One region of the Alishewanella maricola genome, then DNA from elsewhere that is predicted to be linked to it. Evidence: predicted binding sites of a transcription regulator. Region 1 holds the regulator's gene; each other region holds the start of a gene.
What was found. The regulator LexA, encoded in region 1, represses DNA repair genes until DNA is damaged. The targets are predictions, from matches to a motif close to TACTGTATNNNNATACAGTA.
Positions count from the first base shown of each region.

Region 1 (3,166 bases):
CAACTTATTGCCACTGAAACTGCGTCGAATAAAAAATGCCCCGCCACGACGAAAAATCGTGCCTGCAGGCCAGAAATTTAAGTTAATGCCTGCGGCGATATGCGGTGGCACTAACCCCTGATGATAAATAATATAACTGAGTAGCAAGTAATCCATATGACTTCGATGGCAAGGTACATAAACAATTTCATGTCCTTTTTGCGCCAGATCGCGCAAAGTGTCGACATTATTGACCTTAATGCCAGCATAAAGCTTTTGCCATAACCATGTCAGAATACGATCACCAAAACGTAAAGTTGACGTGCGGTAATCGGCTGCAATCTCTTGCAGTAATTTGCGAGCTTCTTGTCGCGCTGCGGCGTAATCTCCATTGCGGTTAGCCGCTTCATCGGCGATGGCTTTTTTAACCGCAGGCGTGGCTAATAGCGCATTAAATAACTGACTGCGGTTCATCAGTTTTGGCCCTGTTGCTGCCAGTCTCTGTCGATAAAAGTGGATCCGTGACATGCGCAGCAGTTTTCTGGCAGTGCTGGCTTCAGCGCCAAATTGTCCAGCCATTTGTTGTAGATCTACTGGTTTACTTAAGCGCACCAGCGTGTGTCGACCTGAGATAAATACAATCAGTAACTTAGCTAACCAGTTAGGTGAATGTGCTTCCCCCAGTAACCATTTAATACTGTCTTCCTTACCTGGTGCACGGCCCCATAAGATCGAGATCGGCATCAGCTGTGCCTGTAATTTGGGGTTGGCTAAATGAGCCGCGAGTAATGTTTGTCCTTGCTTTAATGCACGGGTATCGCTGCGGCCACCAATGATTTGGTGAGGTTTTTCGAGAAATAAGATGCGTGATAATTTCTGCCCCCGCAGTTCTACATGGCTAAGCGGATCGGGCAAGGCTAGTTGCTGGCAAACGCGACGCAGCGTGGCGACATCACTGGCTGATTCGGTGTGGCATATATAAAATAATGGCCGTTCTTTATTAACTCCCAGTTGTTGTAGGGGGTTATCAGGAACAATTTTGAATTTAACGAGTAGGCGAATAGGCCATTTTAATAATAAGGTCAGTAACGACAAGCTTGAGAACATAATGATACCGAGCAAACTGAACAGTGCTAAGAATACCACAGCTGCGTAAGCTGGCAAATTCAGCTGCAGAACAACGCTTGGCATTTCGAAAAAGGCTGTATATACTGACAGTACTTACTGTATAGGTAGCCAGCATTATGAGACCATTAACGCCTCGTCAGGCCGAAATTCTGCAATTAATCAAAGATTACCAACAAGAAACCGGAATGCCACCCACGCGTGCCGAGATTGCGCTGCGTTTAGGTTTTAAATCTGCCAATGCAGCGGAAGAACATCTCAAAGCCTTAGCTAAAAAGGGGGTACTGGAAATGATGCCCGGTACCTCGCGAGGGATCCGTTTATTGGAAGACGATTCCGCTCCCGAGCAATTGGGTTTGCCTTTGGTGGGTAAAGTTGCCGCTGGCCAACCTATCTTAGCCGCTGAGCATGTACAAAATCATTATCAAATTGATGCGCATTTATTTAAACCCCATGCTGACTTTTTACTTCGGGTACAAGGTATGAGTATGCAAGATATCGGCATCCTCGATGGCGATCTGTTAGCCGTGCATAAAACCACTCAAGCAGAACATGGCCAAGTGATTGTCGCCCGTGTCGATGATGAAGTAACGGTAAAGCGTTTCCAGCGGCAAGGACATGAAGTTTTATTGCTTCCTGAGAATCCAGATTTTGAGGTGATTAAAATCGATTTACGTGAACAGCAATTTGCCGTTGAAGGCCTTGCTGTAGGTGTGATCCGTAACGGCAGTTGGCTATAAAATAGTCGCTGTTCAACAAGTTAATTTATAATTGCACTGGTATGACCTCTTGGTTTTATCGGTGCTTTTGCATTTTAGGGGTTTACATAACGCTCATACTGGACAATTCTTAAGCGGTAACTGTTCAAAAAATAATTAAAGTTAACAGTTGCTGGTTTCAGCGCTTGCTTCGAAATCACAAAAAATAATAAAAATAAGAAATTGCGAAACTTACCACATAGATTCGGTCAGGATAGGTTTACATAAAAGCCGTGTAGTTCTGTGTTCTTGGTTTCTGCAGTTTGCAATGCAAATGACAGAGGAGAAGTACAGTGACAAACACGCGTTGTCTGGTTTGGTCGCTGCCGACCCTATTTTTTGCCGCATCGGCAAATGCATCAACATCTATGCCTTTGAATATGACCAAAGGCGCTACGGAGATCAGTCAGCAGGTTTATCAACTGCATATGACCATCTTCTGGATTTGTTGTGCTATCGGTGCAGTGGTGTTTGGGATTATGTTTGTATCCATGATCCTTCACCGCAAAGCAAGAGGGGTGCAGCCGGCTTCATTTCATGAAAGTACCAAGGTTGAAATTCTGTGGACGGCTATTCCGGTCGTTATTCTTGTTGTGATGGCATTTCCCGCCACGACCACCCTATTGGCGATGGATGACACCTCTGCTGCCGATGTGACCGTGCAAATTACCGGTTCGCAGTGGAAATGGCATTATAAATACCTTGAACACGATGTTGAGTACTTTTCATTATTAGCGACACCCAGAGAGCAAGTGGCCAATAAACTGGCCAAGGGTGAAAACTATCTATTAGAGGTCGATCGGCCTTTAGTGATTCCTGTTGGGAAAAAAATTCGCTTCTTAATGACCTCAGATGATGTGATTCACTCGTGGTGGGTACCTGCATTTGCCATTAAAAAAGATGCGAACCCTGGCTTTATTAACGAAGCATGGACTCGGGTAGACGAGCCTGGCACTTATCGTGGGCAATGTACTGAGTTATGCGGTAAAGACCATGGCTTTATGCCAATCGTGGTGATCGCCAAAAGCGAAGAAGATTATTTAGCGTGGATCCAGCAAGAAGAAACGCGGATCGCCGGTGAAAAAGCCGCCGAACAAGAATTACTTGCCATGAATATGAGCATGGCAGAGTTAATGAGTACCGGTGAAAAAATCTATCAAGGTTGGTGCGTCGCCTGTCATCAGGCTACTGGCATGGGGTTACCTGGTATTTTCCCTGCGTTAAAAGGCAGCGAGTTAATCCTTAACGATCGCAACGGCCATATTAATGTGTTGGTTAATGGTCGCCCGGGTACCGCGATGCAG
Region 1 is NZ_JAEINI020000006.1:63,166-66,331, reverse strand. It holds gene plsB (glycerol-3-phosphate 1-O-acyltransferase PlsB) at 1-1,143, opposite strand, end outside; gene lexA (transcriptional repressor LexA) at 1,224-1,844, shown strand; gene coxB (cytochrome c oxidase subunit II) at 2,231-3,166, shown strand, end outside.

Region 2 (3,166 bases), on a different contig from region 1:
CAAGCAATCGTAAGTTATCCAATCGGACGCTAAGTGCATAGGCTTGACAGGCTTTTTCTGATTAAGAACACACGGTTGCCGTCAACACCAGGTTAAACCAAAGGCCAGCTCTCCAGCGTGGACGAATATTCATGTCATGACACTTTGATCATCTGGCAACGGGAAGTTGCTGCCAATTTGTTGTATATGCGGGAGATAGAGCTTCTCGCTTCATTCCCCAGCTTTGACTAATCCCTTGCCCAGCGAACCAAACTGTTTTTGCATGCTTGCTGTTAAGCTGATCCATAAGCTGCATAAGCCTGTGCGCTGACTCGTCGTCTTCGGCCGGCATGTCAAATAAACTTGGCTGATATATCCCTGGATCGTAAAAGTCCGAGAGCATAACCCCAGCTTTTGCATAGCGGTAACCGTTAACCCAAATTTTGTCGAGCAATTGCATAGCATGAGTTAAAAATACCCGGGTATCACTGCTTGGCCTATCCAGCTCAACACTTCGGCTCGCACTATAAGGCGCATCCTTGTCACTAAATGGGCTCGTTCTGAGAAATACGGTAAGGTGCTTAGCGTCCTGTCCTTCCTGACGGAGTTTCTTACAGGCCCGACTAATGTATTCACTGATAGCTTCTCGCATTTCCTGCTTATCAGTGATGCGCTCACCAAAAGCCCGGCTGCTGACGATTTGTTTTTTCGTGGGAGCCATTTCTTCCAATGCAATGCAGCTCTCACCATTAAGCTCACGAACAGTCCTCTCCACAACAACAGAAAACTGTTGTCTGATAAAACGGGGATCGGCATCAGCTAATTGTAGCGCAGTGTGTATGCCAAGCGCCTGCAGCCGCTTTGTTAACTTGCCACCGATTCCCCATACTTCATCCACCGGAAGCAAGGCCAGTAACTTTCGTTGTCGCGCTTTGCAGGTAAGATCCACAACACCACCCGTCTTTTGCCAGGTTTTAGCGGCGTGGTTGGCGAGCTTGGCAAGGGTCTTGGTAGGGGCAATACCAACACAGACGGTGATCCCAATCCACTTAAGGATGGTTTTACGAATGGTAAAGCCAAACTCCGTCAGATCATGGGTGTTTTCCATACCGGAGAGATCAAGAAAGGCTTCATCAATCGAGTAGACCTCAACCCTGGGTGCCAGGCTTTCCAGTGTGCTCATGACGCGCTGAGACATATCTGCGTAAAGCGCGTAGTTAGAGGAGAACGCCACAACGCCGTGCTTCTGTATGAGCTCGCGCGCCTGAAATACCGGCACACCCATTTTAACACCAAGTTTCTTAGCTTCTCTCGATCGCGCCACCACGCAGCCGTCGTTATTTGATAACACAACAACCGGGGTATGGGCTAAATCAGGGCGAAACAGTTTCTCGCAACTGGCGTAAAAATTGTTACAGTCCACTAAAGCAAAGAGGGGAGTTGTCATTTGCGTTTCATTTTTCTAATCACGTTGGTCACGACCCCGAAGATATCGAGGCTTTCACCGTTACGTGGCCAGATTGGTTTGTAGGCTGGGTTATGGGGGATCAGGCATAGCGATGGCCTGGTACACAGCTCTTTTACGGTAAATTCGTTTCCAACCGCGGCCACCACGATATCTCCATGCTCGGCATCGACTGAGCGGTCAACAACCAGTACATCTCCGTCATAGATCCCGGCGCCAATCATGGAGTCACCTTCGACTCTAACAAAAAAGGTTGCGTACGGATTCCGGATACACAGCTCGTTTAAATCAAGCTCGCACTCAACATAATCCTGAGCCGGTGAAGGAAAACCGGCTTTTACAGGATCACAAAAAAAGGGAAGTGGCGTTTGTGGCCACTTATCACCCGCTTTGCCAATCAATACCGCCAACGTCACCCTCCAAAACTGTATTTATATACAGTATACCAGCCGGGAAACTTTTGGCAATTTGCAGAGCTAGTGTCAGATTAAATCGTTTTAAACCCCGACCCATTTTAATGGCATGAAATTTGAACATATCTTGTCAATAGCGCATTTAATCAGGGAAAGCCACTGATTTCGCGTAAAGAACACTGACAGGCTCTTCGCCCATTTTTAACGTGTAAAAGGAATTGACTATGCTTAAGAAGCTTCTCGTTATCGCTACCCTAGTTACAGGGTTAATCTCAGGACAGGCAAGTGCGGCTTTTGTCGCCACAGATTGGAAGAGTATTGGTGACGGACTTGCTACTTTGGATACGCAAACTGGCCTGGAGTGGCTGGATTTGACTGAGACAGGCGGAAAAAGTATCAATGAAGTTAAAGCGCTTTTAGACACTGTTTACGCGGGCTGGCGATTGCCAACGCATGATGAAATAAAGACACTTGCTGTCTCTCTCTTTCCAACCATAGAGCCGCGCAAGGACGTATTCAGCAATGCGACGGTCTCTTCTACGGCAGAGCAACGCGCCACCCATTCAATGTTCGGACAAAACGTTACAGGGCACACATATGGCTACTATGAAGTTTCAGGCAGTACATATGGATTCAGCTCTCGACAAGTTAACGGTGCTGCTGTTTGGTTTAGCTATCATTACGCCACTAACTTAGACAAAAAGAGGAATTACGAAGGCATATATCTTGTGAGTGATGGAGGTACAACGCTAAGCTCCATCAACGACCCGACAATTAACATCAACAACCCCAATGCACCCATTAACATGGCTGATGTGTCAGCCCCTGCTGGGTTGGCTGCAGCCGGCGTGCTGATACTGATGATGGGTGCCCGTCGTAAAGTGGCATAAAACCGAATTTAAGCGACAATCAAGAGGAGGTTTGATCTCCTCTTTTTTATTGCTGAAGAGTTTCTGTGACACGCTCACGCGCAGCTATGATGACTGGTTTATTGCTCTCCCCATGATATTTGTGGAACACCGGCGACCAATACTTTGATTGGTGCCGGTTTTGGCGAATAGCAGTTTTGAGTTTCTGTATTTCGGCCAGGGGGAAAATCCACGTGATGAGCTTATCCAAATCTTCACACACGTTATCAACCTCCTCAATAAAATCTAGGCCATTAAGAAACAGCATCGCTTTCTCTACCCGGAGACCAAGGTAAAACAGGCTGATCCGGTTATAGCTATTGTGGATAGGGTTGTTGTTTTCAATAGAACGCTTCGAGTGACACAGTAGCAGTAGATATTTAATAACGTACTCCAAATCC
Region 2 is NZ_JAEINI020000003.1:256,721-259,886, forward strand. It holds gene JAO78_RS06640 (metal-binding protein) at 1-33, shown strand, start outside; gene umuC (translesion error-prone DNA polymerase V subunit UmuC) at 149-1,426, opposite strand; gene umuD (translesion error-prone DNA polymerase V autoproteolytic subunit) at 1,423-1,842, opposite strand; gene JAO78_RS06655 (Lcl C-terminal domain-containing protein) at 2,082-2,747, shown strand; gene JAO78_RS06660 (hypothetical protein) at 2,794-3,166, opposite strand, start outside.
Region 2: a site for LexA is predicted at 1,868-1,887, ahead of umuD (translesion error-prone DNA polymerase V autoproteolytic subunit). Genes of this name have one in related genera too.

Region 3 (3,166 bases), on a different contig from region 1:
TTGCACGTTATGCAGTTGATCCGCTTGTGCTGCATTAATGGCTAGCGCCTCATCCCGCTCTGCTGTTAACGCACTGAGTTGCTCGCTTTGCGTTGCCTGCTCGGTGGCACTGTGTTGTGGCGAGGCCAGTTGTTGCAGTAAGTCTTGGTGCTGTTGCTGCAGTTGTTGCAATTCTTGCTGTAACTGAAGGTTTTCTGTTGCCGTGGCCTGCTCGGCGGCACTGTGTTGTGGCATGGCCAGTTGTTGTAGTAAGTCTTGGTGCTGTTGCTGCAGTTGTTTTAATTCTTGCTGTAACTGAATGCTGTCGGCTAATGCAGATGGCTCTGCTGTGGTTTTTTGACGGCGTATCTGACTCAACAGCGTATCGCGCTCAGAGCTGAGTTCAGCACATTGCTCGGAATATTCGGCCAGTTGCTGATGGATCTGTTTTTTCATTTCAAAGTGTTGGCGTTGCTGCTCTGTCAATCGTTGTTGTAAGGCATCATACTCGGCCTGTAGCTCAGAAAAATGCTGTTGCTCTTGTTGATACTGCGCCACCGCGTTTTGCGCTGCACTTAACGCTTGCTCGGTGTCTTGCTGTGCGCTTTTAGTCTGCTGCAACGTTGTTTCAAGTACTTCGAGTTGCGTTTGAGCTGTGCTTAATTGCTCAGCCAGTTGTTGCTGTGCCGCCTGCTTTTCCTCTAATTGAGCAATTAACTGCTGTTGTTGTTGATACTGTTGTTGTAACTCAGACAATTGCTGCTCGGTGTCGTTAAGCTGTGCTTGCTTTGAGGCGAGAGCGGTTGCGTGTTCAGAGGCTTGAGCATTGGCGGCGGCCACGGCCGCTTGGCTGGCGGTTAGTTGCTCCGTTGCCTTGCTCAGTTGTTGTTCTAACTGGCCCAGTTGTTGTTGCAAAGCGGTGCGTTCTTGTTGCAGGCTGGCAAAGTGTTCTGCCTGAGTGGTCAGTTTCTGTTGTTGGCTGTGCAATGTTTGCTCTAAAGCCGTTTTACGCTGTTCCAACTGCTGCCATTGCTGCTGTGCCTGTTGTAAGTGCTCAACCGCAACCACTTCACCTTGCAGTGCTTCGGCTAATTGTTTTTGCAACTGCGCCGTTTGTTGCGCGCCTTGTCGCTCGGTTTCACGCAGAAACGCTTGCATAAAATCGTCACTGAGTATTGGCGCTTGCTCAAGCTGTCGCTGTTGAGCTTGCTCGTATCGCCACTTTTTATAGTGTGCTATCACCGTTGCTTGTGCGTCAGACACTTTAGACAAAACATAATCTAGCGACACGGTTTTACCGGTACTTTCTAGATCATCACAAATTCTTTTCACATCAGTATATTGCGACATTTTCTACGCCCTCACAGCGAAGCAGCAAAACCAGAGTAGGCAAGGAACCCATATTCACAGCTTAGAAAATAGCCAAGTTGCCAGCAATATTGATCTACTGATTAATTATGTTGCGAGTGTTTTTTAAACCTTAAAGTTTTTAAGTGATTAAAATAATTCAGTTTATTTTTTATTTAGCGAGTTAAGTTAACGGTCAAAATTGTGGTTTTAACCATCAATATAATCCTTAGGTATTAGTCAGTGTCACAAGTTTTTGCTATTTAATGTTAGGCAAGGTAAATTAACTGATTATTTGTACAGTGTTTTGTCTGATGATTTTATACATTGCAGAAAAGCCCAGCGTTGGCCGTGCCGTAGCCGATGTGCTCCCCAAACCACAGCAAAAAGGCGATGGCTTTATTAAAGCCGCCAATGGTGATGTGGTGACTTGGTGTATTGGTCATTTACTGGAACAGGCAGAACCTGAAGCCTACAATGCCGATTACAAAAGTTGGCGCAAAGCCCACCTGCCAATTATTCCAATAGAATGGAAACAACACGTTAAGTCGCAAACCCGCCAGCAATTTAATGTGGTTAAAAAACTGATCAAAGAAGCCGATGTGTTAGTGAATATGGGCGATCCGGATCGTGTCGGGCAAATTTTGGTGGATGAAGTGATTAATTATGCGGGGATCAGTCAAGCCAAGCGTGCGGCCACCAAGCGCTGTTTAGTGAATGACATGAATCCGGCGGCGATCAGCAAAGCCTTAAAGGATTTGCGCCAAAACACTGATTTTATTCCGTTAGCCACTTCAGCCTTAGCGCGGGCAAGGGCCGATTGGTTGTATGGTATTAATATGACACGGCTATGTACCTTACTAGGCCAAGAGCATGGTTATCAGGGCGTGTTGTCGATCGGCCGTGTGCAAACGCCGGTGTTGGGGTTAGTGGTGCACCGCGATCTAGAGATTGAACACTTTGTAACGAAACCCTTTTATGAGGTGTGGATAACGCTGCAAACCCGCAGTGGTGAGCAGTTTAAGGCAAAGTGGCAACCGAGTGCCGCCTGCGAGCCTTACATGGATGAAGATGGCCGGGTGTTACTGAAAAAGTTGGCTGACACCGTGTTAGCAAAGGTGAGGGGCCAAACGGGCCAAGTTAAAGCCGTGAAACGCGAACAAAAAAGCCAGGCTGCACCCTTGCCTTACAATTTATCCTCATTACAAATTGATGCGTCTAAACGCTTTAATTTAAACGCGCAAAAAACCTTAGATATTTGTCAGCAATTGTATGAACGCCATAAGTTAATTACCTATCCGCGTTCTGATTGTCGTTATTTACCGGCGGGTCACTATGCTGAGCGGCAAAAGGTAAGCCAAGCGATTGCCAGCAGTAGTTCGCAATTAAGTGAGGCCGTGAAAAAAGCAGATTTAAACTTAAAAAGCAAGGCCTGGAATGACAGCAAGGTAGGGGCGCACCATGCCATTATACCTTCCGAGCGGGTGCTGGATGTGCAGCGTCTTTCGCTAGATGAGCGACATATTTATGAGTTAATTGCTCGACAATATTTAATGCAGTTTTATCCGGCGTTTCGTTATAGCGAGCATCAAATTGATACTGAAGTTGCCGGTGGGTTGTTTGTCGCCAAGCAAAAATCGACCGTCGATCTGGGCTGGAAGGCCTTACTTGCACGTTCCGGTTCAACTGACGAAGAGACGAATGAATTCAGTACAGCCTTGCCGGCAGTGCAGCAGGGCGATCAGGTTAATTGTGTTGAAGGGCAACTGGATGAGAAGCAAACCAGCCCGCCGAAGCATTTTACCGACGCTAGCTTACTGGCCGCTATGACCGGCATCGC
Region 3 is NZ_JAEINI020000003.1:290,805-293,970, reverse strand. It holds gene JAO78_RS06800 (coiled-coil domain-containing protein) at 1-1,329, opposite strand, end outside; gene JAO78_RS06795 (DNA topoisomerase III) at 1,641-3,166, shown strand, end outside.
Region 3: a site for LexA is predicted at 1,612-1,631, ahead of JAO78_RS06795 (DNA topoisomerase III). Genes of this name have one in related genera too.

Region 4 (3,166 bases), on a different contig from region 1:
TGCTTAAATACGGGGCTAACAAAGCGCGCACATTAACGCGCGCTTTTAACCGCGCCGCCAACAAATACAAACCACCTATTTTGCGATGTAAAAAAATCGCATCTGCCGGCGGTGTATGCCAGTAATCTTGCTGCATACTTAAGGCGGTGCCCGCTTCACGAATTCGCAATGCTAAATCCGTTTGCCCAAAATCAAAGGCGCTATCGTGCTTTAAAGGCTCGGCCGCTAAATTCACTAAAGAAAGTACGGCTTGTTTTTGTGCGGGTAAAATCTGTTGGCTGAAAAAACCAATCTGCGTTAACGCAGCGGCCATGGCCGCGTGATCTTCAGTTAAGGCTGCAGCAAATAATTGGCGATAACCATCACTAAAGCGGCTGCTGTAATGCCTACAAGCGCCAAAATCTAATAACACCAGTTGTTGGGTTTTCGTGTTGTATAAATAATTGGCAAAGTTCGGATCGGTTTGCACCAATTTAAATTCAAATAATTCACGAAACAGCAGTTCAAACAACAAGCCCATCACACGATCGCGCTCGGCTTGCTCATGACTGCTTAATGCCTCTAACGCACTGCCTTCCACAAAACTCATCACCAAAATGTTTTCGGTGGTTAATTCTGAGAACACTTCGGGAACCACAAAGTGTGGGCTTTGCCCCAAGGCTTGGCGATACTGCCGCAAGTAGGTGGCTTCTTGCAAATAATCGGCTTCGCTGTGTAATTGTGCTTTTGCTTCGGTTAAGAGCCCACGATAATCGACACTTTTAGGCACCAGCCCGCTAATACGTAATAAGGTTGCCACGTTATCAACATCGCTGTCGATACTGGCTTTAATCCCCGGATATTGAATTTTTACCGCAAGGCGCTGGCCATTATCATGATAAGCCTGATGCACCTGACCTATCGAGGCGGCGGCTAAAGGCGTAAAGGTAAAATCACTGAAATGACGCTGCCATTGCTCACCCCATTCGTTGCGTAACACCTGTGCTAACTGCTTAACGGGCATGGGGTTACCGCTGGCACGCAAGCGCGCTAAAATCTCAGCTAAAGCTGGTGGCAGCATATCACCGCTGTCCATGGACAATAACTGACCGACTTTCATCGCCGCACCGCGCAAATGCGCCAATTGATCGGCAACGCGTTTGGCATTGCCTGGGGTAAGTAGCAAGTCTTTTTTAGACGGCACTTGGCCTTTGGCTAATTGTCGTGCCCCTTCAGCCAGCATGCCACCGGCGACTCGCCCTGCTAATGAGGCTAAACTACCAAAACGGGATATCCGGTGCGCGGGCACCTTTGAACTACCTGCCGACATAACTACCTTACTCTTGCAATCTGTATAGTAGGCTATACGCAGCTAACCGCTTTTTGGTTGCTTCTCGGGCATAAGTTAGCTCTTGTTGTGCAACTTGAAGCAAGGCATACTATACTGTATGGATAAACAGTATTTGAGGTAATGCCATGTCTGTTCAGTTTCTCGGTCAGGCGCAAGCCGGCGCACCTATTCGGTTGCCTTTTTTTAGCAGTAAGGTGCCTGCGGGCTTCCCTTCACCCGCGCAAGATTATATCGAGCAAAGTATCGATTTAAACCAGTTGTGTATTCATCACCCCACCGCCACATTTTTTGTGCGCGTATCGGGTGATTCGATGATTGAAGCCGGTATTTTTGAAGATGATGTTTTGGTGGTTGATCGCGCGATCACTGCCGAACATGGAGACATTGTGGTGGCTTCAATCAACGGCGAATTTACCGTGAAGCGTTTAAGCTGCAAAATGAATCTGATGCTGCTGCCAGAGAATCCGCGCTATCAGCCAGTGCACATTAAAAACGCCGATGAGTTACAGATCTTTGGCGTGGTAACCAATGCTATTCGTCGGTTTAATCGTAAATGAAAGCAACGTGTTTTGCGCTGGTCGATTGCAATAACTTTTATGCCAGTTGTGAAAAACTGTTTCGGCCTGACTTAGCGCACCGCCCGGTGGTGGTGTTATCGAATAACGACGGCTGTGTCGTGGCGCGCTCTAAAGAAGCGAAAGCGCTTGGCATAAAAATGGGCGTGCCGTTGTTTCAAATTAACGAGTTAATTAAACAGCACCGTATTGTCACCTTTTCATCGAATTATGCCCTGTATGCCGATATGTCTGCTCGGGTGATGACCACCTTAGAATTAATGGCTCCCGCCGTTGAGGTTTACAGTATTGATGAAGCCTTTTTAGATTTGAGCCTCTTACCGCATACCGAGTTAACGCAGTATGGCCAATTTATCCGGCAGCGCATTGCCCAGTGGCAAGGCATTTCCGTGTGTGTGGGTATTGCGCCGAGTAAAACGTTAGCCAAATTAGCCAATCATGCCGCAAAAACTTGGCCAAAAACCCAGGGCGTGGTCGACCTTACGGCGGTCACACGCCAACGTAAGCTGCTGGCTTTATTACCTGTTGGTGAAGTCTGGGGCATTGGTCGTAAGTTATCGATCCGTTTACAAGCACTGGGGATCCACACCGCTTTACAGTTAGCTGATGCCAATCCCAGTTTTATTCGCCAGCAATTTTCGGTGGTGGTCGAACGTACCGTGCGCGAGCTGAATGGTGAGTCGTGTATCCCATTAGAAGAACAGCCCCCCACTAAAAAAGAGATTGTTAGTTCGCGCTCTTTTGGTGAGCGCATTACCGCGCAGCCATTATTGCAAGAAGCCATTGCCGAATATGTGGCAAGGGCCTGTCAAAAACTGCGCAAAGAGCGGCAACATGCTCGACAACTGACGGTATTTTTACGCACCAGCCCATTTAGCAAATCACAAGAGCCGTATTATGCCAACAGCGCCAATGCCACGTTGGGCGCGCCTAGTGCTGATACCCGTGATTTTCTGCCCTTAGCTAACCGCTTATTACAGCAGATCTGGCGCGATGGCTATCGCTATGCCAAAGCCGGCGTAATGTTAAGTGACTTTTATGATGAGGGCGTATATCAACCCAGCTTATTTGAACCCACCGCCAGTTATCATGCTGATCCCAGCTTAATGCAAACACTCGATCGCTATAATCAGTCGGGTAAAGGTAAGATCTGGTTTGCCAGCCAAGGCGTGAAGCAAAGCTGGGCGATGAAACGACAACATTTGTCACCAGCGTACACCACCAACTGGTTACAGTTGCCGGTGGTAAGCTAAGTGTTAAG
Region 4 is NZ_JAEINI020000013.1:14,623-17,788, forward strand. It holds gene JAO78_RS14520 (ABC1 kinase family protein) at 1-1,309, opposite strand, end outside; gene umuD (translesion error-prone DNA polymerase V autoproteolytic subunit) at 1,456-1,887, shown strand; gene umuC (translesion error-prone DNA polymerase V subunit UmuC) at 1,884-3,158, shown strand.
Region 4: a site for LexA is predicted at 1,422-1,441, ahead of umuD (translesion error-prone DNA polymerase V autoproteolytic subunit). Genes of this name have one in related genera too.